3 regions of the Fundicoccus sp. Sow4_D5 genome follow, and region 2 is predicted to be linked to each of the others. Evidence: riboswitches for the same ligand, from Rfam matches in the RefSeq annotation. Region 2 holds a riboswitch; each other region holds the start of a gene.
What was found. Region 2 has a riboswitch for magnesium ahead of mgtE (magnesium transporter). Riboswitches for the same ligand answer to the same signal wherever they lie in the genome.

Region 1 (10,921 bases), on a different contig from region 2:
AGTATTCACGGAAAAATAATCCATTATGATTATTCTAGAATGAAAGGCATTTATTTCTCTAGTGATATAATTTTCGTTCGTAATCAGAAAGGAATTATTATGTATTATGCGAGAGGTTCCTTTATTAACGCGACAGAAGAAGAATGGGTGCAGTTTATGAAGAGCAAAAATCCTAAGATTAATGTAAGGCGATTCAAAAGTGGTTTCTTTTGGTATTAATCAATAACTTGAGACTATCTGATGTATATTGCGCTAAAATGTCACTCATTCATCGCTTTTGAATGAGTGACATTAAAAGAAAACTAATCGTCGATTAATAAAAAACTAGGTAGAAACCACATGATGTTGGTTTCTACCTAGTTTTTAGTTTTATGGATGGTAATTCAATTCTTCAAACAAGTCAATTAATTCTTGTTTAGTCAAATTCCGCCATTTACCATGAGGCAAATCGCCTAAGTGAATATTCATGATTCGAATTCTCTGTAAGTGAACAACTTTGTAACCTAGGGCAGCCGTCATCCGACGAATTTGGCGGTTCAAGCCTTGTGTCAGAATTATTTTGAAATCAAATTTAGATAATTGTGTGACTTTACAAGGTAAGGTGGTCGTATCTAAAATTTCGACTCCGGCAGACATCCTTCTTAGAAAATCACGTTTAATCGGTTTGTCGACGGACACGATATATTCTTTTTCATGTTGATGTTCAGATCGTAAAATTGGGTTAACAATATCACCATCGTTTGTCATTAAGATTAAACCTTCAGAGTCCTTGTCCAAGCGACCGATATGGAATACTCGAAGGGGATGATTCATCAGGTCGACAATATTGCCTGCGATATCTGAATCGGTCGTACTAGTAATACCGACTGGCTTATTCAATGCCATGTAAACTTTCTCAGTTTCAACATACACTGGCTGGTCATCAATTCGAACATCATCACCAGCTTGAACGACACTCCCTAAAGCTGCCAATTCACCGTTTATGGTCACTCTACCTTCATTAACTAATCGGTCAGCACCTCGTCTAGAGGCTTTTCCCGATTCTCCAATGTACTTATTAATACGCATTCTGACACGCCCTTATTCATGAAATATTTTTTTACGCTAATTAGATGATGCCTGAAAAATGTAAATTTGGCTAGTAAAGAACGATTGAAAAAGCAACTTACTGATCAATCCTCCTTACCAAAGTTTAGCTAAAGTTTGTTGATAAAGCTCGATAATTTCTGTGCGACTCATTCTATCTTGATTGTTTTTATACCAATAGACCGATTGAATGGTGATTCCCATAATGATTTGGCCTTTGTATTCACTACCCATTGCGATACCACTCGTGTTCTCTCCACCACTGACTCGCTTGTTTAACATATTCTGGCCATATTCTTGAATGTTTTCTAACTCAATGTTGATATCAGAATTCATTTGAAGTCTAAAAATCAGGAAAGATAGATTATCGAATTGATCGAGTAATTGCTCAAATACCAGGATAAAGAAATTTGTCCCGTCGTCATTTAAATTGTGAAAGGCGTGGTCAAAAATAATCCCCATTTTGTGTTTGATAAAAAAAGATAGGAAGTCATATTTATCTAGAAAATGTTTGTAGAAAGTAGGACGCCTGATTACCGCGGCATCACATATTTCTTTAACAGATATTTTCTCGAATTCTTTTTCACGCAGCAAGCCTTCAAAGGAATCGATCAGTGACTTGTATGTTTTCTGGACGCGTAAATCTAATTTATCGATAATAAACGTCACCTCTTTCATAGTAAATGAACAGTTGGTTCGTAAGTGTCAATTAAGTGACACATGCAGAATTATGTCTGCCGACCTTTTTTTCTATTCAAGTATAATATTAAGTGTAACAGATGTAAACAAAGTAACAGATGATAGTTAATTTACATATGACATTTAGAGTGAGGGAGGGAATTCAATGTCAATTATAAAAGTAGAACATGTAACAAAAGATTATGGCCAGGAACGTGGGATATTTGATGTTTCTTTTGAGATAAAACAGGGAGAGGTTTTTGGATTCTTGGGTCCAAATGGTGCGGGAAAAACAACTACCATTCGACATTTAATGGGCTTTATTAAAGCGCAAGAAGGAGCATTATCAATCAATGGGAAAGATTGTTGGAAATCAGCAGCCATCATTAAACGTGAGATTGGTTATTTACCAGGCGAATTGGCTTTTCCGAAAAGCATGACCGGGGGCCAATTCATTGAATTTATGGCAAAAGAAAGACAAATTAGCGATTTATCGCGGACGGAGGAATTGAAAAAAACGTTTGAACTGGATACATCGGAGAGGATTAAAGAAATGAGTCTAGGAACTAAAAGAAAACTCGCAGTCGTGGCTGCTTTTATGCATAATCCGCAGATTCTGATTCTAGATGAACCGACATCAGGCCTAGATCCAGTGATGCAAGAGCGATTTATCCAATTTATTTTGAATGAAAAATCTGAAGGTAAAACGATTTTATTGTCTAGCCACATATTTAGTGAGGTCGAGGCAACGTGTGATCGAATTGGCATCATTAAGGAAGGACAGCTCGTTTCAACCATTGAAGCCAATGACTTAAAACGAAATACAAACAAAGCTTTCAAAATAGAGTTCACTACTTTTCAAGATTATCAGATGTTTTTGACTCAAACGACATTTATGATTTCAATTAAAAGACCCGAACAAAATCAAATCAAATTGAACTTAACAGATGAGAAGTTGCAGCAACTTTTTACTGAATTAAGTGAGGTTGAGGTCCAATTTATTTCGGAAATAAAATTTACACTAGAAGATTATTTTATGGACTTCTATGATCGTAAGAAAACGATCGCTGATGGGGAGGAGAATTTACGTTATGGCTTACATTGAGATAAACCATCTAACGAAAAATTATGGTAAAGGACGGGGGATTTTTGACGTGTCATTAGCCATTGAAAAAGGAGAAACTTATGGTTTTGTTGGAGTCAACGGAGCTGGAAAATCGACGACCATTCGGCATATGATGGGTTTTCTGAAACCAGACGAAGGTAGTATCATCATTAATGGGTTGGATGCTACTAAGAGCAGTGCTGAAGTCAAACGCTATGTGTCCTATATCCCTGGAGAAATTAACTTCCCTGGTAATACGACTGGCGAAGCTTTTCTAAAAGAACAAATCTATTTATCTGGTAAAGGTAGCTGGCAACGTGCAAAAGAACTGAGTGAGCTCTTTCAATTGGATGTGAGGGCTAAAGTTCGTTCGATGAGTAAAGGAATGAAACAGAAAACAGCCATTGTATCAGCGTTTGCCTCTGATGCAGCCATTCTGATCATGGATGAGCCGACAACGGGCCTAGACCCTTTGATGCGAGAAGTTTTTCTTGACCTATTAAAAGAAGAAAAAGAGCAAGGGAAGACAATTTTTATGTCGAGTCATATTTTTCAGGAAGTTGAAGAAGTTTGCGAACGAGTAGCCGTCATTCGTGAGGGCCAAATAATTGAAGTCATTGATATGGCAACGATTCGTTATAACAAAAATAAAACTTATCGACTAGAATTTTACAACCGGCCAGATTTTGACCGCTTTTTAAACTTAAATTATCAATTTGATCAGATAAAGCTAGATGATTTACAAGTTTTTGTGCAAATTCATGATGCGGACATTAACCGCCTCATCCGAGATCTCAAACAATTTTCTTTGGTCTATTTTAAAGAAATTAAAGTGTCATTTGAAGACTACATCACTGAAGCATTCAAGGGGGAAATATAAGTGTTTTCTAAACCATTATTCAAACAAAATATTCAAGTTAATTGGAAGTTGTCACTGATCATTACAATCGTAGCTTCGGTCATCCTAGCGGGTTTTATCGTTAATTATGACGCAGCCGGTTACGGATCAATTGCGGCGGCAGCGGAAGGAACCGCTTTTTCTAATATTCTGTCTTCCATGACCAGCCTTTTAGGGAGCTTAGAAAACTTTTATAAATTGATAGCCGTTATTCTTGGGATTGTTTATGTCGTATTTACGGCTAATAATCTTGTCGTAAATGAGGTGGACTCTGGTTCGATGGCCTATACTCTGTCAACGCCGATTAAACGTTCAAGCGTGATTTTCACTAAATCCCTCTATCTAATTTTATCAGTCATTTTAATGTACAGTGTAATCGGTTTAGTAGGTTTGGCGGCTTCACAAATAACTTACCGGAATGTTACGGGCTATCCGATAACTGATGATATTCGGGCTGCCTCAAACGCTTTAAATCTTGATGAACGGTATATTTCAGAACGTTTATATTTGATTCAAGAAGATAAGCAAGCGATGCGAGAAGCAGCTGTTGCACGCGACATGGACACAGAGGCTTATAGCATTTATTTAGAAAGCATCATTAGAGACCGTTCATATGAAGCGACAGCGACCATTATTACTGATGAACGGTTTGATTTTTATGAAGACACAAACGGCATAGAAGGTGATGAAATAGAAATTACTGTAGAAGAATTAGTCGCTAATCCAGCTATGATTTTATCAAGCAATGAGGCGTTGAATGTCGGCGCGAAGATACATGGGATTTCCGTAAATGATTATCACCAATTTATTAGCGAGGAAATTATAGCCTTAGACGAAAATCTGGCACCTGAACTCGCGCGAACAGAAACAGTAATGAATCGGGCAGCTGCAGAAACTAGTCAGGATAGCGAAGCACAAGAACAGATGCAGGATAAAAGGCAACTGCCAGTTATCGTAACGGAAGACAATGCCAAACTCTTATTGCAAATGGTCATTGATTCTTCAGCAGACGCATTAAAGATTAATGCTGAGCAAGTCAGTGAGAATATGACTTTAATGAAGGATCCGATTGCTTTAGAAGCTGCCACTGACGCAACTGGCTTATCTGAAGCACAAGTTATTAACATGGCGAATCACGGGATGGTATCTTCTGCACGTTCAGTCGATATTGCGCTAGAGTTCGATTTAGAAGTCTACTTATGGTTGATGCTAGGACTGTTGCTAACAATCCTAGCAATGAGTTCTATCTCATTCCTCGCGTCCACCTTTTTCAACCGAACGGGCTTTGCCTTAGCAGTCGGTGGTGGGGTACCATTTGCTTTCTTCTTAATTACTATGGTTCAGCAGTTAATGGATAGCCCAGGTGCGCTCAAGTATCTGACACTAACAAGTTTATTTGATACAGAGACGATTCTATCGGGTGGAGACTTTGGCTGGGGTTTAATTGCTTTAGGCGCAATTGCATTAATTCTCTATATAGCGTCAAATATTATTTTTGTTAAGAAAGATTTACCCCTGTAATTATCTAGGAGTTTAGTTACTAATAGAGGGTTGGGTGTTTTTTGTGGGAAGTGAGCCACTAAAACTTGGCTGAGCGATTAGGTGAGCCACTAACTCAAAGACATCGCTAAAAAAAACGGACGCACCTTCCAGCCAATGCGTATCCAGACAGCCTATCCATAGTGACTAGGAGCTGTCCCGATTAAATCCCACTCAACACTCAATCAAGGCCCGTAAACTTCAAAACCTGCCTCCTTTCATGCTATACTAGCCCTAAACAAGGAGGGATAACGTGACTGAACATTATGTATTATCAGATGGATTTCAAATTCCAAAAGTTGGGCTGGGGACTTATCAATTAAAAGGAGTCGATGGCTCAAGGCGAATTGAACAAGCACTGAATGTAGGCTACCGTTTGCTGGATTCAGCCTTTAACTACGAGAATGAAGGGACGGTCGGACGGGCAATTCGCAACAGTGGTGTTCCCCGTGATCAAATCACCTTCACGTCAAAATTAGCAGGGCGCCATCATGATTATCAACTAGCCTTTGAAGCGATTGAAGAATCGGTGATGCGATCTGGCTTGGATTACATTGATTTATATTTGATTCATTGGCCGAACCCAAAGGAGAACAAATATGTGGAAGCTTGGCGAGCCTTAATTGATGCGCAAAGAGCCGGTTTAGTTCGTTCGATTGGAGTATGTAATTTTCTTCCGGAACATATTCAACGTTTGGAAGACGAAACAGGAATTCTGCCGGTCATTAATCAAGTTGAACTGCATCCTTACTTTAATCAGGCAAACCAACTCGAATTTGACCAAGAAAATAAAATCATCACTCAGGCTTGGAGTCCTTTAGGACGCCAGAACGCTTCATTAAATGAAGCAATTATAACTGAAATTTCCAAGCGGCACAATCGTAGTAATGCACAAATTGTCCTAAGATGGTTACTGCAACTAGGTGCCTTACCGATTCCTAAATCAGGACACATCCTTCGCCAAATAGAAAATTTATCACTCTTCGATTTTAACTTGTCGACAGAAGAAGTCGCGTTGATGAGTACGTTAACCCGTGAAGATGGTCGTAATAAAGACCAGAATCCGGCCGTATATCAGGAGTTTTAAGGACTTTAGATGGAAAATTGTCTGTCAATCAGTTACAATGAAATAGTTGTCAATGACCACAACACTACAACACCACAAAATTAAATAACCTTGTTAGGTGAGGCTACTGAACTAGAGATATGCTGCTGCCCAGAAACATCCAAAGATGCCAATGGGTCAACAGGAATTTCCGAATTAAGGAAATTTTTAACGCAGCTGGGAAATCCCTATGCTGTTCAGAGCTAAAACTCGACGAAGAGGTGCAGCGTTTTTTAACGATTATAGTAAATTAATCTATATCAATCAGCATACTCTTTGGGGTGTGCTTTTTTTTGTGTTTAGAAAACTTCCAGGAGGTGAGGAGCATGGACCCAAGTCCCGATTTTCAGAGGTGCAAATTTAGAAATATTACAATAAATAATCAAGAAGCAGGGTGCCCGAGCACTCTATTTTGGAAGGAATGAAACGAATGATGAATTACGAAAAAATTTTTAAAGCAGCTAAGCAAAACGACCGTGAGGGCTTCCGAGCATTATTCTTCGGACTCCACGTGAAAGACCAAATGGATTTATTTCATACCCTATATCCTCAGAATAAACGTAAAATTGAAGACTTTTTAATGCCGGACGAGTTCGCTAAATTATTTGAATGGATGACGCCGAGCGAACAACAAGAGCTACATGAGATTTTCTCAATAGACTATATTGGTCAACTCGTGTCATATATGGAAGTTGATAATGCTGTAAAATTTTTAACCTACTTACCTGATCAAGAAGCCACACAATTGCTCGACTTACTTCCAACAGACAAGCGACACTCAATTGAAGAACTACTGGCTTTTGAACCTGAAACTGCCGGTTCAATCATGAATAAAAGTTACCTGGTTGGGCGTGTCGAAGAAACAATCAAGAATGTCACTGACCGCGTTCGCCGCTTAGTCGAAGAAATTGAAACGGTCTACTATATTTACGTGGTGGATAACTCTGGAAAATTAACGGGAGTTGTTTCCTTACGTGATTTAATTTTGCACGCCGAAGAAACCGTTTTGGGTGAAATAATGAGAACACGACTTGTATCAGTCCGTGCGACCGAAGACCAAGAAATCGCAGCCCTACTCTTACAGGAGTATGATTTAGTTGCGCTACCGGTGACGGATGCTAGCGAGCAAATTCTTGGGATTATTACGGTTGATGATGTAATGGACATTCTTGTCGAAGAAACGACTGAAGATTTTAAAGAATTTTCGGCCATCAGTAAATCGAAGAAACAAGCGACTAACGAAGAATCAACCTGGAGTATCGCTCGTGAACGGCTGCCTTGGATCATTATTCTGATTTTTCTAGGGATGATTAGTGCCGGATTAATTAATTCATTTGAGGAAACATTGAATGAGGTCGTCTTACTGGCAGCCTTTATTCCGATTATTATGGACTCGGCCGGTAACGTGGGAACCCAATCTTTAGCGGTAGCCGTTCGGAAAATTACGATTGGTGAGAACCGTAAAGGGAATCACTTAGGCAAAGTCGTTTGGCAAGAATTTCTAGTCGGAGCTATCTTAGGTTTGGCAGCAGGGGTGACTTTAGGACTAGTTGTCGCAATTTTCTATGGCAACAGCTTATTGGGCTTAATCATCGGTATTTCACTCTGGATCACATTGTCCGTATCAACTGTGGTTGGCGCAGTGATTCCAATTTTAATCAATAAATTGAACATTGATCCAGCGGTCGCTTCTGGACCGTTCATCACGACCATTAATGACACGTTTGGCTTATTGATTTACTTTTCGATTGCCACCCAATTGTTGCATTTATTATAAATCGTTGACTCCCTTACTTCAGTGAAAGGGAGTTTTTCATCAGCCAAAATATGAAAGAAAAGCCTGTCTGCTTTAACTAACAATAGCTGATTGATACCCACAATTATAGTCAAGGTAGTGAAGACCTCATGATTAGTTTTCAAGGCTCTTTAAGACCTTGGAACAATTTGTTATAATAATGATTAGAATGTTTTAGGAAATGAGGAAGTTATGTTCGCGATATTTAGAAAGTTAGGATGGTTTTTCAAAATGCGTTGGAAAACCTACAGTTTAGCCATTGGTGGCTTAATCGCTTGTGCGATTTTATCCGCAATGATTCCGTTAATTATTGGGCGTTTAGTCGACCAAATGGCACAGGGAACCATTTCGTGGGATGGCTTGATTCAACAAACAGGCTTTTTGTTGGCGATTGGCGTGTCGATGTACGGCCTGCGTTATATGTGGCGTAGTAATTTATTTGGCAACTCTACTTTACTAGAAGCGATTATGCGTAATCGTTTGTTTAGTCACTTTACGAAAATGGACCAAAAATTCTACAATGATTATCGTACGGGGGATTTGATGGCACACGCGACCAATGACTTAGCGGCGTTACGCTTTGTGGCTGGTGGAGGCATTATGACCTTGGTGGATTCATTGTTTATTACTTTGTTCACTTTGCTTTCGATGTTTTTCTTAATCGATTGGCAGTTAACCTTAGTGACAATTCTACCTTTTCCCTTGTTAATTTTTGTAGCACGTTATTTAGGCCAATTAATTAACAAGCATTTTCATGGATCTTTACAGTCTTTCTCAAAAATGAACGATCACGTCCAAGAAAGCGTCTCGGGCATGAAAGTCATTAAAGCTTTTGGTGAAGAAGAGGAAGATTACCAAGATTTCGTAAAAGAAACAGAGAATGTCGTTGAAAAGAATCGAAAAGTTTACCTGATTGATTCAGCTTACACGCCAGTAATTGATGTGATTACGGGCTTAACGTATGTTTTGACGATTGCTTTTGGGACGTATTTTGTCCAGAATGGTCGAATTTCGATTGGTCAATTAATTGCTTATTTCAGTTATCTTGGGAATATGACTTGGCCTTTATTGGCAGTTGGACGTTTGGTCAATACAATGGAACGAGGGAATGTCAGTTACGACCGTGTCACCGATTTGTTATCGGTGAATGCAAAGGTTGAAAACGCGTCCGATGCAGTCAGTGGTTTAGCTTATCATGATCTAGCGGTTAATATTGAAAGTTTTAGCTACCCGGATTCTGACGCAGTGATTTTAGAACATGTCGACTTTAAGTTAACAGCCAATCAAACATTAGGGATTGTGGGTCGAACTGGATCGGGTAAGAGTTCGCTGTTTTCCTTGTTAGTGCGTAACTTTGATATCGAAGATGGCCAGATTTTAATTGATGGTCAGCCAATTGCGCAAATTGACTTAACGGAATTAAATGACCGTGTGGGTTATATCTCTCAGAATAATTTACTGTTTTCAACGACAGTCCGCGATAATATTCGTTTCGGACGTCCAGATATGACACAAGCAGAGGTTGAGCGTTTTGCGAAGTTGGCGGATGTGCATGAAGATATTCTCGACTTTGCGCAAGGCTATGATACCTTAGTCGGGGAACGTGGCGTCAGTTTATCGGGTGGGCAAAAACAACGGATTGCGATTGCTCGAACCTTGGCAATGGAGCCGCAAATTTTAATTATGGATGATGCCTTATCGGCAGTCGATGCGAAAACCGAACAAAGAATCTTGGCGAATTTAAAAGCATTTAGAACACAAGGGATTACGATTATTGCGACACACCGTATCAGTTCAATTATGCATGCGGATGAAATCTTAGTCTTGGACAAAGGTCGTGTAAGCGAACGTGGCGATCATGCGGCGCTTCTTGATCAGGCAGGTTGGTATGATAATATGTTTACTCAACAACAATTAGAGGAGAAATTATCAGAAAGTGGTGAAGCGAATGAGTAAAGAGAAACAAAGACAGACAAGCTTCTCACTAAAAGAACAAACGACGATTCTCGGTTATTTATTCTCTTTTGCCAAAAGTGAAGGACTCTGGTTTGCGGGATCGATTGTCGCAATGATTGTCGCGTCAAGTTTGTCCGCTTTCTTACCGATTATTATTCAGCGTTATATTGACCAATACTTGAGTAGCCGTTCAGCTACGCTTCAAATCACCTTATGGGTGTCAGGAACCTATTTCGGCCTCTTGATGTTAAGAATGGTCATTGTTTATGTCAAAGACTACACCTTTAAGATGGCATCCGAAAGAACCGTGGCGAATATGCGAAATAATATTTACCATAAATTAGGTCGTTTGAGTTTAGATTACTTTAATGTGACGCCAAACGGTGAAGTGGTGTCGCGTGTGACGAATGATACGGAGACTATTAAAGAATTCTGGAATGTCTTTTTAACCTTCTTCGATGGATTTATTAATGCGGCAACGATTGGAGTGGCGATGTTTTCGCTTAATGCAGCGATGTCTTGGGTGTTTATGGCTTTTATTCCGATAGTCCTAGGCTTAATCTATATTTATCAGAAAATTAGTACCGTCGTTTATCGTCGTATGCGTCAAGCGCTTGGGCAAGTCAACGCTCGCTTGAGTGAATCGACGATGGGCATGTGGTTAATTCAGCAATTTAATCAAACAGAGCGTATGAAAGCTGAGTTTGATAAGATTAATCAAGAGTACTTAATTGCTCGGACGAATATGTTTAAAATGAA
Region 2 (10,921 bases):
TCAACTGAGCCTTCGTAATCGGCTTTAACACATAATGCTCAACCCCAATATTAATCGCCTTTTGAGCATACTCAAACTCATCATAACCACTCAAGATAATAATTTTCGTATTCGGATAATGTTGCTTGATAATCCGACTCAAAGACAAACCATCCATGAAAGGCATCCGAATATCCGTAATCACTATATCAGGCTGCAAGTCCTGAATCATCGGCCAGGCCAACTCACCATCCGCCGCTTGCCCAATCACCTCAAACCCTAACTGATGCCACTCAACCAACTTCAGCATCCCCTCGCGAATCAACTGCTCATCTTCTACAATAAATACTGTAAACATTCGCTTCTTCCCTTCATCTATATAAACTAATAGGCACACACTCTATCATTAATCATAAACTTTTCACACGGTAAAAGAAAGCGTTTTAGGAAATGAACTCACCCCCAGTAAAAAACACCCCTTTAGGGAAAATAAGTAACCGCTCCACCTAAACTAACCGAAATTTAACGCAGCGCCTTCCACCTCCCACACGATTAGCAGCTACACGAATGAACGGGCGGAAGATTAAGAATGCTAATAAAACAACACACGCCTACCTTCTTCATTAAAGATCATCGCCTAGTTCGACTATTTATCTTTTCGCCAAATCCCACCACCAAAAAAAGAAGCACCCTCCAATTGTCTGGAGGGTGCTTCTTATGAAAGGTCTATTAATCATTAGGACAGGCAGAATTAGTCTTACACGGTAATCATCTATTGATGTCTTATCATTTCCACAAGACATCGAAGCCTATAAAGGGTGCGTGTGTATCTGTTTTTAAAAGATAAGCTCATGATGAATGATAGGCAAACAGTCTAAGACCCTGGCTTACTTATCAAGCGATTCTTGGTGAAAGCCACAGACTTTCGATTGCTAATAAAGCGACTGATGACAGATCCCACACATCTTACTAAAGATTCAATCCCTCGCTCACTACTACTCTCAAAGCTTATAATAAATGCAACAACCGAGTGGCGATACTAAAGTATATCATCAAACCAAAGGTATCGTTGATGGTCGTAATAAATGGACCTGAAGCAACGGCTGGATCGATTTTCAACTTGTTAATTAGAATCGGAATCACCGAACCCACCACTGTTGAGATACTCAACGTAAACCATAGGGAAACGCCGATAATAACAGCCAATAAACTATTGCCGTAGAAAATCGCGACAACTAAACTTAACGTCATGCCAGCTGCCGCACCTAAAATTCCTCCGACTAAGAATTCTTGCCAAACGACTTTGCCTAAACTTTCACCTTTACGATTATCACCGATGGTAATCTTACGCACAGCTACGGCTAAAGATTGCGTGCCGACATTACCGGCTGAATCCATAATAATTGGAATAAAGGCAGCTAATAAGACTACTTCATTTAACGTTTCTTCAAAAGAATTAATAAGCGTCGCACTAATCATTCCCAAGAAAATCAGAATAATTATCCAAGGTAATCGCGCTCGCGCGATACTCCAGGTCGTTTCTTCAGACGAGACAGGTTGTTTAGATTTACTAATCGCAGCAAATTCATTGAAGTCTTCGGTCGTTTCTTCAACAATAATATCCATCACATCATCGACCGTAATAATCCCCAACATCTTGCCCGCTGTATTTATAACAGGCAGTGCCACCAAGTCATAGTCTTGCAACAATTTGGTTGCTTCTTCTTGGTCTGCGCTTGAATCCACAGACACAAGGCGTGTCATCATCACTTCGCCTAGCGTTTGCTCTTGTGCATGTAAAATTAAATCACGCAAAGAGACCACTCCATTAAGCTTTCCCGCCTGGTCAATGACATAAATATAATACACCATTTCTACTTCTTGAGCGAGTCCTCGTACACGTTCTGCCGTTACCTTAATCGTATCTTCAACTTTGCCTACCAAGAAGCTTTTGTTCATCACTGAACCAGCCGTTTCCGGCTCGAATGCCAATAACTCTTCTATTATATATCGCTTTTCTGCCGGCAATAAATCCAGCAGTATGTTTGAGTCTGAATCTGGCAGATAATTCAAAAGCTTCACCACATTATCGCCTTCCATATGCGACAACAATTGGCTAATATAAGACGCCGTAAAAATTTCATACAACTCGCTCTGCTCGTCCAGCGTCATCCATTCGAATAATTTAGCAAACTCACTCGGCGATAAGAAATTTTCGATTTTACGTTTGTTTTTGGGATACAGCGCATGGAATAAATCCATTTGGTCTTTTACGTGTAACCGGAAGAATAGCTCCCGGAATGTTTGACGCTCGTTATGTTTGGCTGCTTTGAAAATTGCTTCGTAATTCATCATATCAATCAATCCTTCCAGAAGGTGCATCCTGGCACCCTTCTTTTTTACTATTTAATGCTTTAAATAAACACCTTATTGAATCCGGCCTGGGGTCCATACGCCTCACCTCCTAGAATTTTCCAAACAAAAAACACGCCCCGAAGAGCGTGTTTATCTATAGACTGATCCCATAAAAAATCTGCTCCTCTTCGTCGAGTTTTAGCTCTGTATAGCATAGGGAAGCCCCAGCTGCATTAAAAACTTCCTTAATTCGAAAGTTCCTGTTAACCCATTGGCATCTTTGGATGTTTCTGGGCAGCAGCATGTCTCTATACAGTAGCCTCACCTAACAAGGCTATTTAATTATCATACTTAACCATTATACCTAAACCAGCCACTGAAGTCTAATCAACAAGATAACCCTCTTGCCTTCTCAGATAATCACTCAGGGAAAATAAGCATCATCATTACCTAAACTAAACGTAAACAAAGGCCACAAGCCCCACCGCCCAGAGCCAATAGTCTCTAATCGAACGAATGGGCGCACATATAACTAGCAAGACTCTAACCACTAGTTGACCAACGTTATTTTCAACCCACTGTCTCATTCTAGTTTTCAAGCTTTTATAAGTTTCTCTTTTGATTAGGCTACACTAAGTTAGACAGTAAAATTATGGTCTAGTAGAATGAAATAAAAGAACTAATGTGTTTTATATTTGAGTTTTTTCACATCTGTGTATTATAAATAGAATGACTTAGTGTTTTTATTGAATTTAAAGGCCTCAAATAAATTAACCGGTTGTCTTCTCAAATAAATTAATTGACTCGTAATGTCTTCAATCAATGAAGCGTCTAACCATTTATTCTACGACAGCAACTCAGTTAAAAACAACTGCCACCCGCATAATACGAGTCACAGTTCATCTTTTATTAGTCAGCATACAGCCACCTTCTAAGGCTTAACCTTTCGCCGCTCCACTCATCGTCAAGCCCTTGGACATATGATTTTGGGCGAAATAATATAGGATAAAGGTCGGCATCATGTTAATTACCGATTAAGCTGCCAATTGGCCATAAGCGGCATACCCGTATTTGCCAAAGAATTGATATAAAGTAACTGATGCTGGTAATTTACTAGGTGAGGATAATAAAATATAAGGCACAAAGAAATTTCCCCAGCTGCCTATATATGTAACTATTGCTACTGTAAACACGCCAAGTGTCATCAGCGGTAAGATAACCCGTCTGATTCCTTCCAATCTCGAAGCTCCGTCAATCCAGGCGGCTTCCTCCAATTCAGGCGATACGCCATCCATAAAGTTCTTCATCATCCAAATACCAAAAGGTAACTGAGACGCGGTTAAGAAAATCATCGTAGCTAGTGAAGAATCCGACAGCTAGTCAGATTCTATTTTTAACGTGTTAACTCAGCAATCCAGTTGACATGTTAAACTATCTAACGTATTAACCCACTTCTCCAGTTGGTACATTAAAATAATCTTCACCAAAAAACGAACCAACCTGCGGAATTCCTCCGACAGATTGGTTCGTTATATATTATATTACTGACCTAAACCACTAGGCTTTCAGTTTCCAGTCCTCGAAAACCAAATCTGTCCACTTGCTATCCCTACAAGCCAGCTGCTTCCATTGCGTTATTCAAGGCTTCCATAAAGGCATTAGAAGAAACACTTGCTCCAGAGACAACTTCTAATTCAGCTGTTTGGGCTTCAAGTGCCTGCTCGGCTAACTCATTCATTGCTTCAACCCCAATGCCAGCTGTTTCGGATTGTTCGGTGATTTGAATATCAACTACTTGATCACCTTCAACAGTAATTTGAACTTTCACACGTCCACCAAAGCCATCATTGGATTGTCCTTCAAAGACATTATCCGCCGCCGGCCCTGCTTCAGCATCAGCATCAGCATCAGCTTCTTCCACCTCAAGCTCACTCTCATCACTAGCTAACCAAGCGTCAATTTCTGCGACTTTCTCAGAATGAGGCATGGCTGCTTGACTCAAGTTGCGTTGTGAGAAGTATTCGGCTTTATTCGTTTTAGTCAACGTGTTGGTTTCTTGTCCCGCAAAGTCTTGATTGAGACTCGTATCCGAAGTTGCTAGTCCAGATTCATCAACCGAAACGGCAGATTTACCCGCAATATAACCACTCGTTAAGACGCGACCTAGACCGTGAACACGCATCCCACCACTTGCTTCACCGGCCGCAAATAAATTAGGAATCGTTTGGCCATAAATATCAATCACTTGCATATTACCATCAACGCGAATACCAGCTAAGGTATCATGCATACTTGGCGTCGCCCAGAGTGCATAGAAGGGTCCTTCTTCAATTGAATGAACCAGTGTTTTTTCACGTTGCCAATCCTCATCATAACCCGCTTCAACAAAACCATTATAACGCGTTATGGTTTCTACCAAAGTTTCTGCATCCATTTCGACTTCTTCATGGTATTTATTGACCACCATCGCCGCTAATTCTTCTAGAGTATCGGCTTTAAAGGCATAACCTTCCGCATAGTCAAGAACTCCTTCGCCGTCGATATCCCAGCCATTACGCTCAACAGCTGCTTGATCCATAATCGCCCATAAAGGACCACCATAGGCTTCCGCATTGCCATCACCTTCAAGGTCAACAAACGTGCCTGATAAGGCTTGGTCAAAGAAAGGCTCACGTGCTGTATCCATTTGACTGTAAGCATATTGATCTTCGTTACCAATTCGCTCACCTAACATATTAACAATCACAAGACTGTCATAATCTGGCACAATGCCGTTCGTGCGAACGAGTGGCCAAATCACACTTTTATCTGTCCAGCCTCGTCCATAACCGTATTGCGTACCAAAACGTTGCGGAGCCGTAATATTTGCACCAACCACCGTTGTATAGTTACCTAAACTGCCTAAAGCAGCCCCAATTTCCATGGCCGCATATTCACCAGATGCATCTTGATCAGAGAAAGGCATCCCAGCCAAGCCATCCATATACTCACCCAAACGCGGATCTAACATTGTCCGGAATTCAACATTACCTGTCGAGCCACCAGTACAAATAATTACCGCTTTATTGGCTTTAATATTGACAAGCTCATTGGATTCTTCAATATTGCCGTCACTCATCATGCTTTGTAAAGGCTCGGTTTCGCCTGGGAGAATCGTTGGAGAATAACTTGCTTGAATCCCCGTCACTTGGCCTTCAAAGATGCCATCACGGTATATTTTGTCCATATGGTAATTCAACAAGAATTCCGCACCTTCTTCACGAAGCGTTTGTTCTAAAGGACGGCTAATGCCAATCCCGGCGGCTTCCGTACCCGTATAGGTATTCTCCCACTCTGAGGCGTCCACGTACGTCATCCGTCCCACGCTATCGCCGTCATTACCGCCATCACGGTAGTAAGCACGAACCAGCGGCTCAACGTCCAAGGTCACAATCCCATTGTCCATAAGCCAGTCATAGGTTTCGACCATCGCATTCGCAATCGAGCGTGTGTAATCGCGATCATTATAGCGCGAGTTTACCGAATTGCCACGCGTGTGGTCATAGTAATACAAGTCAGCTGAGTCTGCGATTTCCCAAGCCTCTTGATCAACGGTCCCGCCTCCCGAGTGAAATTGTCCCTCACTGACGGCCACATGCCCGCCGACATCAAAGTTGGCTTCGACCAAAAGCACCGACGCCCCATCGTCCAATGCCTTGAGTGCCGCCGCCAAACCTGACGCGCCCGCACCAACTACCACGACATCCGCCTCGTAATCCCACACGATATCTTCGCTGGCCGGTTGATTGGCTCCAGTCGCCATAACTTCTGCCTGGGAATTCGCGAACGGGAGTGTCGATTGCCCGATGAGCACCATGACAATTAAACTGACCAACCACGAGAAGTATTTCTTGAATTGCTTGCCACTATTTCCTTTTTTCATTAAACTTTCACTTCCTTAAATTTTTTATCATTCAATTTTCAGCAACATGAAAACAATAGTTACCCCGACGACTGTGACTCCCGCTAAATTGATGACCCTATAAACAAAACCCCCACTTGTTATCTTGTTCACATGATATCGTAACAATAAGTTCTTGAATTGTCAACACAAATACGGAATGCGCTTACAACTATTGTTATAAATAAGATTTGCTGTTAGGTTCATTAGCACGATTGAATTGTGATTAAATAAACAACCAAAGCTTATTAGCACCCACCATCCAAAATATTAACAACTTAAATGTTTCTTATAAGCTTATTTACTTCGCTCAGCTTAAAAATCAGCATCACATTCTAATACCTCGACTCCCTGTTTCAGTCATGTTATTAGAGCAGTCAATGACTTAAACCAGCTAGTACATGAGAAAAAGTGCAAAATAGTAATTCCTCCTGTCCTACCGTAATCAGACTATTCACCAAGGACCTATTTCATAGTTGGCCAACATTTTAATTGACCGATCAGTCAACTGGCTTTCTGCATTGCTAAACAGTGTCACTATCCATTAAATGATTCAATCTAAAGCCAAAATCCACCATCTTTTTATAGCTTTTTTAAATCTTCCTTCTATTATGTAGGCCATCTTTTACAAGTAACGCTCCCGACTACAAACAGCTAAGCCACTTCCCCTTGGCATCCCCCCTAAAACCATTCTCACAGACTAATGAAACATCGTCATGATTAAAGAAAAAACAAAGCTCAATTACCCACTCTCATACAGAATATAAACGACTATTTATCTGAAAAAGAACACAAAAATACTGCCACCCGCAGCTACGAGTCGCAGTACATCATTTACTAATCAACATACATCCACCTTCTAAAGCTTAGCCCTTCGCCGCTCCACCCATCGTGAAACCCTTGGACATATGGTTTTGGGCGAAGTAATATAGAATAAAAGTCGGCATCATATAAATAACCGAGTAGGCTGCCAATTGACCATAAGCGGCATAGCCGTATTGGCCAAAGAACTGATACAAAGTAACTGAAGCCGGCAACTTGCTCGGTGAGGATAATAAAATATAAGGCACAATGAAATTGCCCCAGCTCCTTATAAATGTAAATATTGCCACTGTAAATACGCCTGGTGTCATTAGTGGTAAGATAACCCGTCTGATTCCTTCTAACCTCGAGGCTCCGTCAATCCATGCGGCTTCCTCCAATTCAGGCGACACGCCATCCATAAAGTTCTTCATCATCCAAATACCAAAAGGTAACTGAGAGGCCGTTAAGAAAAACATCGTGGCTAATAAAGAATCCGTCAGCCTAAACATAATAAATAATTGATAGACCGGTACCATGACTGCCGTCATCGGCAAGGAAGTCATAAATAGAATCCCCATCATCACCTTCTGCTTATTAGGTAATTTAAAGCGTGATAAAGGGTAAGCAGCAAGAATCGAAAGCACTACGACTAATAGTGTTTGACCTCCTGATAATAACAGACCATTTTTAAAGGCCGTCTGATTTTTTACATCACCCAACACAGACTCATAATTACCGAAAAACACGTTGGCTGGAAGTTTCAGCACTTGGGTCGCCTTCTCATCAAAAGATGCCAACAAAATCCATAATAAAGGGATGACAAAGAGCAAGCCCACTAGACTCAATATTACATAACCAATTATACGCTGATATTGCTTCTGTCTCATGTCTGTCCCCCCTAATCATTCTTAACACGCAATAAGCGAATGTAAATTAAACTTAACAGAATACCAAAGACAAGTATGACTAAAGCAATCGCCGTTCCATAACCTAATCGATAATTAACAAAAGCTTGTTCATACATAAAGACCGGTAAGGTTGATGTGCGCCCTACTGGCCCGCCACCGGTCATTGTGTACAGTAATGTAAAGACGCCTAACGTACTTAAAGTAATAATCACTAAATTAGTAAAAATCGTTCCTTTAATAACAGGCAAAGTGACGTGCAACAATCGTTTCCAAGGCCCAGCGCCATCGATTTCAGCTGCTTCATACAAGGCATCAGGAATACTATCTAAGGCCGATTGAAACATTAACATTGATAAAGCCGATCCTTGCCAAATATTGGCGATAACCACTGAAATCATTGGATACTCATATAACCAAGAAACAGGGTTAAATCCTAAACTTCCAAGCAATGCATTCACCGTTCCACCATCATGTAAAAGCATCACAAATGAAATAGCCACAATCAATTCAGGTGTCACCCATCCAGCCATAATCGTTGCCCCCACCACTTTGCGAAAGAGTTTATTCTTACGTTGCATCAGAAAGGCCACAACGAAACCTAACAGCTGTTGCCCGATAATTCCCGAGGCTAGTAGAAAAATCCACGTGGCATTAACAGACGAAAAGAAACGGTGATCTTTAAATAAATTGGTAAAGTTATCGAAGCCCACAAAACTAACCTCTCGCGCTGTGGTACCCGTTAAAGAAAAGTCGGTAAAAGAGAAAAAAACTGTCATAATAACCGGCCCGATAAAGAACACCACTAACAAAATAAGCGATGGCGAAAGAAATAAAAGAGTCGGTAACAGAACACTCCGTTTAGTCGTTGGTTGATTTTTAACTTGTGTCACACGAACCCCTCCTAAAAGACTATTCTAAAAACAGGAGACCATTCTGTCATGGCCTCCTAGTAACTAATGAAATTTTAGCGAGTCACAATGTTTTCCTCGCCGACGATTCGAATTAAACCATCCGTATATTGTTGAACGGCTTCTTCTGGTGTAATGGTACCTGATGCCAACGCTTCAACGACTTCTTGGATATGAGTGGAAATCGTCGCATAATCATCAGCTGTTGGTCTAAAGTTAGTATATTGAAGAATTTCATTCGCTTCTTCATAGTTGCTGATGTCTTGAGTCAAGTAACCGTCACTTTCTGCTACATCTGTTCTGACAGTCATGTCCCCAGTTTGTAAGACATAAGCGAGTTGATGTTCTTCATCAACTGCCATTTGGATAAAGGCAATCGCTAACTCTTTATTATCTGCCTGTTCTGGAATCGCAAAAGCCCAACCTCCAGACATCGACGTAAAGCCGTCGCCATCTCCTGTTTGAGTCGGGAAAGGAATAAAGCCCCAAACATCCATCGCATGGTCATACGGTTTAGCGGTGTCACCTCGGCGCCAAGTACCAGTTACCCAGTTACCATCCATAATCATCGCGACTTCATTATTCGGCATCATCGTCTCAGCTAACATTGTCCCAATTTGACTATTAGAAGCCACACTCATCGTTGGCCCTAATTCCTCTTAGAAAACGGTATCAATAAAACCAAACGTATCTAATAAGGCTTGTTCATCTACTACCCATTTACTTTCGTCAAAATCATAAAGTTCAGAACCTGTTCCACTATATAATACTTGGAACGTACGCATCGAAGTAGCTTCACCAGTAGCTTTCGTCACATAGATAAACAAAGGCATGGCGGCATGGCCACTTTCTTTTAAAGCGCGTGCAGCATCCAATACCTCTTCCCATGACGTCGGCGCAAAATCTGTTTCTAGGCCAACCTCTTCAAAAATCTCACGATTATACCAAAGTCCTTGGACATCCGTACTAAATGGCACACCGTAAACTTCCCCGTTTTCTGCTGAGACACCTTCTTTTACAGTTTCTTCAAAATTTCCCCAGTCTTCCCATTCATCGACCATCGCTTGCATTGAGGCTAAGTAACCTGCATTGACATCCGAATTAATGACATAGGTATCTTCTACTACAACATCTGGAGCGGTATCTGCCGATTGCATCATCATCGCTTGCTTCGTCATCACATCATCAAACAAGGAAATTAATTCTACCGCTACTCCCTCATTGGCTTCTTCAAAATCTGCCTTTAACTCAACGAACCAATCTTCCCACCAGGATGGATAGGACACTTGTAAAACTGTATTGTCTTGCGCTGAAACGACTAGAGTATTTAGTGGACTAACGCCCACCGCGAGCATGAGTACAGAAAGGGCTAAACTCAGCCTGATCACTAATTTTTTTACCATTTTGAATTCCTCCTATTCAACTTATACAAAAAAAAAATGAAAAACCGCCAGACGCAATGCAACCGCTTAACTCACTTATAAGTTGTCTAGCCCTAAGGTCAAACGTAAACCTATCATTAAATGAAACTTAATATATTCTTAAGAAAACCTTTCCATCCTTGGTAATATACGTTTTAAACTCTTTACAAAATATTTTTTACACAATATTCTGATGAAACACTCTCTTCAAGCAGCTTGAAGCTAGCCGCAATGATTAAACTTTTTCACAGTTTGAATCCCTTCATATAATCATTTAAACCGAGGTTTTTATTCATAAAGTCTTCGCAAGTTTGCACATAAAAAGCCTCACACCATCCTATAAAAGAATGAGTGTGAGGCTGGATTATTCGATTTAAATCAGCTTTGCTTTGTTTCTAGATAAACACTTATATGGGTGCACCGTCACTTGTTTATACCAATCGAAAGAAGCTTTCTTCGAACGATTAAGTGTAGCCTTTCCTCCGTTATTCTGTCTCTAGACATCATGCCTGCTGCTTAAGAAATGGCTTATAAGTTAAAAGTTAACCTTGGACAAGGCGTATACTACGTTAAGCGTCTGAGTAAAATCGCTTGAAAGCTGTCAGT
Region 3 (10,921 bases), on a different contig from region 2:
TATAAACAACCAACTATCAAAGGGGGATAAAGTTGGGCCGGTTGTATTGGCCAACCATTCTAAACGTTCACCTAATTCCGGGACATTTGTCACTACGACTCCCGCCAGAATATCATTATGCCCCGTTAAGTATTTCGTGCCTGAGTGAATAACAATTTGTGCCCCGTCATCTAAGGGTCTTTGTCTCAGAGGTGTCAATAATGTATTGTCTACAATTAATGTTGCCTTGATTTGTTGCGTCCACCCGCCTATTTCTTTTAGATCGACTTCTTGCATCAAGGGATTAGTCGGAGTTTCAATGAAGACTGCTGTCACAGAATTAGTTAGCTGAATCTTCAAATTTTCCAAATCAGTATAATATATAAAATTTGCGACTCCCAGTCTTTCTAATTCCGTGAAATAACGGTAAGTGCCACCATATAAATCGCGTGAAACTAAAAACGTACTACCTGGATCAAATAACTGAAAAACTAATTGAATGGCACTCATCCCAGAACTTGTCGCAAATGCATGACTACCACCTTCTAATTTGGCTAAACCTGCTTCAAGGACTGCGCGAGTCGGGTTCTTCGTGCGTGTATAATCAAAGCCCGTACTAGATCCAAGGCCTGGGTGAGCATACGTTGTCGAAAGGTGAATCGGTAAACTAATTGCGCCTGTTGCGGCGTCTTGTCGGTTACCTAATTGAGCTAAGTCGGTTGATAAATGTGTCATGAAATGCCTCCTAAAGTTTTCTATCGAGTTGGGCTAAGCCACTCAAATCATATAATGTATGTTGGTATGTTTCATTCAACCAATTGTTATAAAGTAAATAACCATGACTTTTCCAGCTATTAATCGGTTGTTTTTCTGGATCATCCTCTGGATAATAACCATTTGGGATTGCTTGCTCGAGTCCCCGACTAATATCGCGATCATACTCTTGTTTTAATGTTTGACGGTCATATTCCAAATGCCCTAAAGCGTATAAATCCCGTTGATCACTCGTCGTTAGAATATCAGGGCCAAACGTCTCATGAGCGGTTAGAACTCTTATTTCACTTCTTTGCTTAATTGTGTCCCAATCGACTGATACGTGCCTAGATTGCGGAACCGCATACGTATCATCGAAGCCCCGCAAATAAGGATGATCCGCTTGAATCGTCTGGTAATCAAAGACGCCAAAGAGTTTATTTTCGAGCCGTATTCGATCAATCTTATGGTCATAATTCAGTGCATAAAGAGCTGCCCAGCAGATGAAAAGTCGCGAGTAGACATGCGTTTGTGACCAGCGCATGATATCATCAAGTTCTTTAATATAATCAATCGCCTGATATTCAAGGTGCTCAACCGGCGCGCCTGTCACAATCATGCCATCATAATACTCCTCCTGAACCTCAGCGAAATGTTTATAGAATTGCCGTAAATAGCTGGTCGACGTATGTTGACTGGTGTGAGTTTTAGTATAAAGAAAGTCAACATCAATTTGCAGGGCAGTATTGCCTAAAAGTCTCAATAAATGGAGTTCTGTCGCTTCCTTGTTAGGCATTAGATTTACAATCAAAATCCGAAGCGGTCGAATATCCTGTTTGATAGCGCGAGCATGTTCTATCGTGTAAACCTGTTCTTCTTTTAAATGTTTGCGGACTGGTAGGCCTTCAATAATTTTTATTGGCACGTTTAAGCCCTCCTTTTCACATAATAAATAAAAAACGTCCCTTCGCAAATCACATTGATTCGCAAAGGGACGTTTTATCGTGTTACCACCCAAATTCGTGCAAAGCTGACGCTTTACACCTTATTAGCACCTGTAAACAGATTATCAGTTGCCTAGCTCGTTATCGAGAGCGGACGTTCAAATGGCGTGAACCACTTAAATACTCAGAGCTCATCTTCACGACTATTGAACAATCCCTTTCTCAGCATCCGGGTTCTCTGATATGTTGCTTAAGTCGTTACTCTTCTCATCATAGCATTAATTATTTATTCATCTTTTAATTATAATTAGATTAGATAAGTTGGTTATTGATTATAATATACCCTTTTAAAATGAAGAAGTCAATTCTTATTCTTTAAAATGCTACTTATTAAAAAGCTTGGTTCGACAATCGAACTTTTCCCGCTTAGGCTTCAGTTTATAGGTGATGCTTGGATTTGGTATTTGCAGCTGTTGTGTGTTATCCGTTTATTTAGGTAACTTTGATAAATATTCCAGCCAAAATAAGCCATCAAGGAAAATGAATTCCGTTGATCGCCGATTGAATGGCTCCTAAATTTTTTGGTAATTTAGCTTTGCTCTAGCTAGGTGACACCCATTTAGAGACAATATCGCGATGCTGAAGCACTTTAACATTTGGTGCAGCTTGATATTCTAACGTCTCTAACGAAGTCGGGACAGTAAAGTGTTGGAAAAACACTCGTGACTTGGGAACAAAGCCGAGCTCAACTAATTGTGGATCCAGCAGTTCGTAATGAACGCCCACTCGACTCGTGTCACTTGTTTGATCAGAAAACTGAACCCATTTTTCAATCGTCAAATAAACCTTATCATCAATTTTGAAATATAAATAATCAAAGGTATCACGCCCTAAAAATGTGACCTCTTCAACCTGATCGAGTTCGCCATATAAACCGATGGCTTTGAAATAATTCCCCATGTAGTCATTGCGATAAAGGTTTTTCTCATAATTCGTATAAATTTGGTCACGGTAAAAACTCCTTTTAAAATCACGTATAGCTGGATTAACATGCTTTGCTCGTGCCATCAAATCTCCATGCACCTGATAATTTTGATAGATGAAACTGCCGGCTAGCAGGAGGAAAACCAAGAAGAGTCCGTTGACGATTTTAGGAAATAAATGTCTTAAATGACTCAAGGTGGAAATTGAAAGAATACTCAGAATAATAAAAATTGCCACAATTGTTCCTAAGTCATCATAATAAAACTTCTCCATCAAATACCATTGTTCAAACATTACGTCACCTCTCCTTTTCGATTTTTGATCCTGCTTCCTGATTTAATTTTAATTTTTTTATCGTTCAATATCATTATAATCTATTTTCGTACTTGTGGGTACTGAACTTGATACTTTTATATAAACACCTTCCTAATATTCTAGACACTAGCAAATTCAGTAATATTAGCTCGATTAATTAGTAAAGGCATCGTCGGGCGGAAAAATTGAAGCGTATTAACATGCTGAGGTTTATCGCTGAACGGACTTCGTTGCGAGTAGTCACTAGATGTGTTAAGTTGAAGCTAGAAGACATTTGGAAGGAATGATACATATGAAAGTATTAGTTATTGGCGCCCATGGTAAAGTGGCTAAGTACGTGGCGGATATTATTACAGAAACGCCAGCAATTGAGGAGGTTGCAATGATTCGTAATCCAGATCAGCTCCCATTTTTCGAAGAAAGGCGAATTGAGACTGTCCTATTGGATCTTGAAAAAGCGTCAATTTATGAACTCGCTCATGCAATGACCGGTGTTGATGCCGTCCTCTTTAGTGCAGGTGCCGGAGGAAAAGGTCTGGATAAAACAGTGAAAATTGATTTAGATGGTGCGATTAAAGCTATGATGGCTGCTGAACAGGCTAAAGTTAACCGTTTTGTGATGGTCAGTACATTCCGTACGGGCCGCGCAGAAATTGCGAAAGAAAACGCCTTACAAATTTACACTATCGCCAAACATTACGCCGATGAATGGTTGAAAAACCGTACGACTTTAGCCTGGACGATTGTCCACCCTGGAATTCTTGTTGATACCCCCGGAAAGAATCAAGTCAAAGTCGGCATGGACATGGAAATCAATGAAATTCCTCGTGAGGATGTTGCACGAGCATTAGTGGCAGTTTTATTAAATGATCAGACCATCCATCAAGAATTTGAACTGTTAGCTGGTCAGTCCACAGTTGAAGAAGCAATCCATAGCTTAACGTAATAGCCAAATGTAAAAACACGTTTTCCAGTCTAATTGAGTGGAAAACGTGTTTTTTTTATCCCCAGAATGGACAATAGCCCTCTCTTTGTAGAGAAGGCTACCTAATTACTTAATATTATTTATCTTAAAGCGGGTCTAACTATTACTAAACATTAATTTTTTCTCATTTAAACGATACATTCCCAACCTCTAATGCATCCTTGTAACCCTATGTTACGCCAGTTTGAATAAATTTCATTAAAACAAATTAAAATCTCGCATAAAAATATTTTTCATGTATTAACATTATAACATGTTTAGTTTTGAAATGTTGTCAAAATGGTAATCATAATAAAAGCTTAATATTTAGCCTTTGACCTATTTAAATTAAGCACCATTAAACCTTCTCATAAAATCGTTTAGTTTTTTCAGCATATTATTTATTTGTGGCCAATTGTTTTAAGCGATTAACTAAATCTGTCTGATAAACGCCTAGCCGCCAATATAATGGATAGACATGTAGTTTATATTTCTTATCGCGTGTCTGTATCCTCACATGATGAACCAATAACACTTTACTGATTTTTAGTTGTTCGATTTCCCTTAATTTGATCTGGGTGACGCCGATCTCATCTAATTTCCAATTCTGTTGAATAATCGTGATTTGTTGATCGTCTATAACTAGCACGTAATAAGTTGGTGGTATCACCTTTAAATAGCGCGCTTTTTGAGTATACCCTACAACTGCAGTCTGATCTGCATATATCTCACGGTTACTTTCTAAGTCTTCTTTACTAAAGGTCAATTTCATCATTCCGCCTCCTTACTTAAATAGTTTACCAAATTTTATAACCAAGTAAAAGATTGCCGTACCAGCAGCGAGGAAAGTCTATGTTTTTCATGTGAGCTTTAATAATGTCCCTGAAATCCCATATGTAAACCATCTAATCAAACTCAATCATTCGCCCTCTTTTTCTGATTTTAAATAATGATAACTAATTCTCGTACGTACTGATGAAACAACATCCTCAAACATATCCGTTCAAAATATATTTATGACATATTTGACAAAATTATCCCTGATTGAAAACTACCTCTTTATTCACTCTCCACTTGACGGGGAGCCCACCAAAAATTGAGTAAGCCTGTTAAACTTTTAATGAGCCCACTCAAATCACGAGTAGGCTCATTAAAAATGGATATATCTAATAGATGATTAAATGATAGAACTCGTTCACTTGAAGTGCCTTCTCACCATGGCTAAATTCGGGAACGACATTAGCTTTTAACATGTCAACTCACTTCACGAGTTAACACGTTAAAATAAAAACTACTCATATACTAGACAAGTTGGGTGAAATCACACCTTATTTTGCGTAATTTCCAGATAAATTATCACCCTAGACGTGTTATGCAAGGTTTAACATGTCAACTCGCAATTTGAGTTGACATGTTAAAGGGTTTAATGTGTCAACTCACTTCACGAGTTAACACGTTAAAATAAAAACTACTCATATACTAGACAAGTTGGGTGAAATCACACCTTATTTTGCGTAATTTCCAGATAAATTATCACCTTAGACGTGTTATGCAAGGTTTAACATGTCAACTCGCAATTTGAGACACCAGTATAACCTAAGTTTCACGTCACGCAGCATCACTAGATTACCAATTCAAATCACCACTGGAAGCCCCGAACTAAGCCTGCAATTAACCAGAGCGCTAAAATTCTGAGTGTTAGTACATACAAAAATCCGAGCGAGTCGTCATTCTGACTTTTTAACAATCTAAACTAAGTAAAATTCCAGCAAATCTCCCCCTTAATCAAACGTGCGAAACGAAGTGAATGACTCTTTATCGTCTATATTAAGGATGGCGTTATTTATTTTTAGATAACAAAAAAACCTGCCACTAGGACAGGTTGTAAAAATATCTATTCATCATCAGAATCGTCGAGTGATTCAGCTTCATTGGCAATCACGATACGAGCACGTTTTTGATTGCGGATGCGTACACTGTAAACAATTGTACGAATAGCGCGAACCACACGGCCTTTTTTACCAATTACACGCCCGATATCATCAGGATGTAATAGTAAGTGATACTCAGTGAAGTCCTCTGTATCAACGATTTCAATTGTAAACTCTTCAGGGTTTTCCACTAAAGGTTCAACAATTGATCTTATTAAAGCTTCTATATTTGGCATTATAATATCATCCTTTGTTTGTTGACTAAGATAACATTTGCTTTAAGCCTTACTATTTAGATTGTTTTGATTCATGGAATTTTTTCATAATACCTTTAGAAGATAATAAGTCACGAACTGTATCAGTTGGTTGTGCACCATCTGCTAACCATTTTAATGCTAATTCTTCTTCTAATTCTAAAGTTACAGGATTAGTTAACGGGTTGTAAGTACCAATTTTCTCGATGATACGGCCATCACGTGGAGCGCGCGCATCAGCAACTACGATTCTGTAGAAAGGAGTTTTCTTAGCACCCATACGTTTTAAACGAATTTTTACTGCCATTGTTTTAATTCACCTCCGGTTAATATCGATCACAATTACATATTTTAGCAGATTATTTTTAAGCTGTAAAGCTTTTTTCCTTTACAGATTAAAATATTTTTTAAAATATGTGCAATGCCTTAATTATTATACAGTTTTATACGTACGACGCAAGTCAAAATAATGAAAACAGCTGCTTTTTATGACAGCTGTTTCTTGTCTTAATGCTTATAATAGATTACCATGCGATTTTACATACCAGTTTTTTACAACCGTTACGAGTGCGATGTATGCCACTAACGTAATGGCTAATCCAATCCAATAGTTGCCTGGCAAACTTGCTAAACCAATCGAAGTACCAAGCTCAGTAAACGGTACAATAGTCCCTACTACGATTCCTAACATCGTTACTAAGAAAAATGGTACGGATGGGTTACTTTGAATAAATGGTAACTTTTCCGTTCTTAACGCATATAATACCATTGTTTGAGACCATAATGACATCACAAACCAACCTGCATGGAACAAAGCCATAAATAACTCTTGGCCATCTTCATTTAAACTTCCGTAATTTCCACCTAATACTTGAGGCGCCATTACAAAGAATAATAAGGCGAAAGTTGTAATATCAAAGATTGAACTTGTTGGACCAAACCAGAACATAAATTTGCCTATACTATTTGAATCCCATTTCTTAGGCTCTTCTAAGTATTCTGCGTCCATTTTGTCCCAAGGAATTGCGATACATGATACATCATAAATTAAGCCTAAGAATAATAAGTGAATCGGCATCATTGGTAAGAACGGTAAGAAAATACTTGCAATCAACACAGAGAACATGTTCCCAAAGTTTGAGCTTGTCGTCGCTTTAATATACTTCATGATATTCCCAAAAATCTTACGCCCTGATACTATACCTCTTTCTAAAACCATTAAGTCTTTTTCCAATAAAATCACATCTGCGGACTCTTTAGCGATATCAACTGCTGTATCGACGGAAATTCCAACATCCGCTGCACGCATTGCGGGTGCATCATTAATTCCATCACCAAGGAAACCAACGACATGACCATTTTCTCTTAATAAACGCGTAATCGTCGCTTTTTGACTTGGATTTAGTTTGACAAAAATTGAATGCTCTTCTATCACAACTGATAATTCTTCTTCACTTAAAAGAGCTACTTCTTCACCAGTAATGTATTTAGACGCATCAATTCCTACTTGTTTACAAACTGCTTGAGTTACGAGTGCATTATCTCCGGTTAACACTTTCACTTCGACTTGATGGGCTTTTAAAGCTTCAAGCGCTGCTTTCGTTGTTTCTTTCGGTGGATCTAAGAAAGCTAGATACCCAATTAACACCATATTGGCTTCATCTTTAATTGAGAACTCATCAACAACACTTGGGTTTGTCTTCTGAGCGACCCCTACTACACGGAAACCATCATTATTTAAACGACGCACATTTTCTAACACCATCTCTTTAGCTTCTTGGGTTAAAGGCGATACTTGACCTGCGTAATCCACGTAGTCAGAGATTGCGAGCATTTCTTCAATCGCACCTTTGGTAATCATTTGAGTTTTACCATTCGTATCTTCAACGACGACACTCATACGACGACGTGCAAAATCAAATGGAATTTCATCAACTTTTTCGTAAATGATTGCATTAGTGTTCAGTTCTTCATTGGCTGCCTCAATAATTGCAACATCCATCAAGTTTTTTAAACCAGTTTGATAGTAGCTGTTTAAGTAAGCATGACGCAGTACTCTTTCATCTTCTTGCCCTTCTAAGTTCAAGTGGTATTCGAGTACTATTTTGTCCTGTGTGAGGGTTCCTGTTTTATCTGTACATAGCACATCAATCGCACCAAAGTTTTGGATTGAATTGATATTCTTAATGATAGTACCTTCCTTAGCCATTGCATTAGAACCTTTAATTAGGTTCGTTGTTACAATCATTGGTAGCATTTCCGGTGTTAGACCAACGGCTACAGATAAACCGAATAGTAACGCTTGTAACCAGTCACCTTTCGTTACACCATTAATTAACACAACTAAGGGTGCCATAATCAACATGAAACGAATTAATAAATGCGATGTTTTTTCGATGCCAATTTCAAAACTTGTCTTAGGTGCGTCTGCCGTAACTTCTTTAGCAACTTGACCAAACATTGTACTGTTTCCTGTAGCAATTACCATTCCTTCAGCGCTACCACTGATAACGTTACTCCCCATAAACGCTAAAGTTTCTAAGTTTGTTGGGCTATCGGAAGCTTCTGTGCCTAACTCTGCTTTCTTTTCAACGGGATAACTTTCCCCTGTTAGTGAAGCTTGTGATACGAATAAGTCCTTTGATTGAATGATTCGTAAATCAGCTGGAATCATGTCTCCCGCGGATAACTTGATTAAGTCACCCATGACAATATCTTGTAATGGAATTTCTTGGTACTGACCATCACGCTTTACTGCCGTGGTAACTTTTACCATTTGTTGTAATTCTTCCGCTGCATCATTTGCCTTAACCGATTGGATCAAGCTCATCGTACCGCTAATCACAACTAACACTACAATTAACAATACAGTTACCAAACTTTTATCACCTGCATCTGCTAAGATAAACTCAGTCACAAATGAGATTGCAGCTAATGCTAATAAAATTAAGGTAAATGGTGTGAAATACGCTTTTAGTACTGTTAACCACAATGGTGTTTTCTCACCATACTCAATTTCATTATTACCAAATTCTTTTCTAATTTCTGCTGCTGTTTCTTCGCTGAAACCTTGCATCGTTGTTTTAAATTCTTGCATAATTTCAGCTATGTTCATTTCTGCAAAGCGGTTGTAGTCCACTTTACGGTTATTATTCATTTTTGTCATATTATTTTACCTTCTTTCCCCAGAAGTGATTTAGTAACAACAGTGCAATACCAATAAAAACAACCAACTCAATTATTAGTAATAACATGTGTTTGCCTCCTTCTATGTTTGGGCTTCAGGCAGTTAATTTTCAGGTGGTTACAAACAAATAGATAATAACTTGTTTATATTCTTTTGATTCATTTTCCGCCTAAAGCTGCGATTCTTTCGACTATTATCATCCATTTGTTTTCAACCTCCTTTTAATGCTTGAGCGACTGCTCGTAAGTAACCTAAACGACAACTTAATAGATTGTTTATTAGATCCAACTTTTTACCATATTGTTCCCTCCCATCAAACATTCATAAACTATAAAATAAAAACAAAAAATCCCCCACTAATCGTTAGTGAGGGCTCAAAAGTGCACAAAAAAAGCTTCTGTGATTTCTTCGTGGAGCTTTAGCACGTTACAACGTAAAAAATAAACAGTTGTTTATTTTTAGCTACGTTAAGAAGAGCCTTATATCGACAATTCCTGTTATACCCATTGGTGTCTCTCGACGTTTTTGGGCAGTAGCCTGTGTTTGTAGCGGAGCCTCGCCTAACAAATCATTTAAAATTTTATGTAATTACTTTACAACTCAACAGTATACAGCAGTAAATATTATTGTCAACTCGGAATTTTTTTAAGTAAAGAAGTGTCCTATTTTAAACACGAAGGTATTAGGATTGTTTACGGTTCTTTTCGTTTATAGATCATCATCGAATGACATTCCTGTCTTCTTGACCAAACAGCCACCTAATTTTCCATAGCAGTATAAATACCAATCGCTTTATGTAAAAATTCAGCTGCACCTGGTGTTATCCCATCATAATAAGCCTTAAACCTTTCATCATGCACATACATCAAACTTAAATTATAATGTTTTTCAGGACTATAATGCCCTTCCGGCCACGAAAATAGTAACCATTGTCGATGTAGTTCACAGACTTCTTGAGCTAATTCACTAGCTGGATTACCATCCGATATCGCAATCGCCAACTTCTGATTGATTGATTCACCTAAATGTTGAAACTCCAACCATTGCTCTTCGGTCATGTTCGCCATTTTAGCATTTGAAGCATTAACTGTTTTTTCTCCATATTTTGCTCTAATTTCTTGACCATAGTTCTGTTCATTATCGTCAATGAGTTCTTGTTTAAAAGCCGCAAATTTTTCATTATCTGTCATTGTTCTCTCTCCTTTTAGCGCTTGAATTGAGTCATTCACAGTACTCATTAAACGTTCAATCCGCTTCTTTTCTTGAGATAGTTGAAGTAAATGATTTTCTAAAGCCTCCTGAAGATTGAAATCCTCTGCATAAATTATCGCCTTAATTTCTTCTAGATTAATTCCAATTTCACGATAGAATAGTATTTGTTGCAACAAATTGACTTCCTTCGCTCCATAAATTCGGTAACCACTTGAGTTAATTCGTTTGGGCCTCAACAACGCTATTTCATCATAATACCTCAGAGTGCGTGCACTCACTCCTGAAATTCTTGCTAACTGACTAATTGAATATTCCATTACCTCACCTCTCTTCTATAGCATAAACCTTCACGTTACGTTAAGGTCAAGCCTTAATTAGCATTTTTTCTTTAAGTTTAG

Region 1: it holds a riboswitch for magnesium, as region 2 does, so the genes downstream of both, mgtE (magnesium transporter) here and mgtE (magnesium transporter) in region 2, are expected to answer to the same signal.
Region 3: it holds a riboswitch for magnesium, as region 2 does, so the genes downstream of both, mgtA (magnesium-translocating P-type ATPase) here and mgtE (magnesium transporter) in region 2, are expected to answer to the same signal.

Annotation. Positions count from the first base shown of each region.
Region 1 covers NZ_JBQKLF010000004.1:89,639-100,559, reverse strand. Annotated here, with positions in the region: gene ACTQ45_RS06700 (hypothetical protein) at 1-219, shown strand, start outside; gene ACTQ45_RS06695 (pseudouridine synthase) at 370-1,068, opposite strand; gene ACTQ45_RS06690 (TetR/AcrR family transcriptional regulator) at 1,183-1,764, opposite strand; gene ACTQ45_RS06685 (ABC transporter ATP-binding protein) at 1,931-2,869, shown strand; gene ACTQ45_RS06680 (ABC transporter ATP-binding protein) at 2,856-3,749, shown strand; gene ACTQ45_RS06675 (ABC transporter permease subunit) at 3,750-5,288, shown strand; gene ACTQ45_RS06670 (aldo/keto reductase) at 5,560-6,393, shown strand; M-box (ykoK) riboswitch at 6,476-6,639, shown strand; gene mgtE (magnesium transporter) at 6,842-8,188, shown strand; gene ACTQ45_RS06660 (ABC transporter ATP-binding protein) at 8,399-10,162, shown strand; gene ACTQ45_RS06655 (ABC transporter ATP-binding protein) at 10,155-10,921, shown strand, end outside.
Region 2 covers NZ_JBQKLF010000012.1:42,251-53,171, reverse strand. Annotated here, with positions in the region: gene ACTQ45_RS11905 (response regulator transcription factor) at 1-337, opposite strand, end outside; gene mgtE (magnesium transporter) at 988-2,334, opposite strand; M-box (ykoK) riboswitch at 2,512-2,674, opposite strand; gene ACTQ45_RS11895 (ABC transporter permease subunit) at 3,369-3,686, opposite strand; gene ACTQ45_RS11890 (FAD-dependent oxidoreductase) at 3,944-6,256, opposite strand; gene ACTQ45_RS11885 (carbohydrate ABC transporter permease) at 7,141-7,965, opposite strand; gene ACTQ45_RS11880 (carbohydrate ABC transporter permease) at 7,977-8,876, opposite strand; partial or broken gene ACTQ45_RS11875 (extracellular solute-binding protein) at 8,951-10,249, opposite strand.
Region 3 covers NZ_JBQKLF010000001.1:454,236-465,156, reverse strand. Annotated here, with positions in the region: gene ACTQ45_RS02265 (PLP-dependent transferase) at 1-714, opposite strand, end outside; gene ACTQ45_RS02260 (homoserine O-succinyltransferase) at 725-1,657, opposite strand; gene ACTQ45_RS02255 (hypothetical protein) at 2,277-2,954, opposite strand; gene ACTQ45_RS02250 (SDR family oxidoreductase) at 3,268-3,921, shown strand; gene ACTQ45_RS02245 (hypothetical protein) at 4,337-4,711, opposite strand; gene ACTQ45_RS02240 (KH domain-containing protein) at 5,834-6,106, opposite strand; gene rpsP (30S ribosomal protein S16) at 6,159-6,431, opposite strand; gene mgtA (magnesium-translocating P-type ATPase) at 6,639-9,290, opposite strand; M-box (ykoK) riboswitch at 9,708-9,886, opposite strand; gene ACTQ45_RS02225 (MerR family transcriptional regulator) at 10,070-10,840, opposite strand.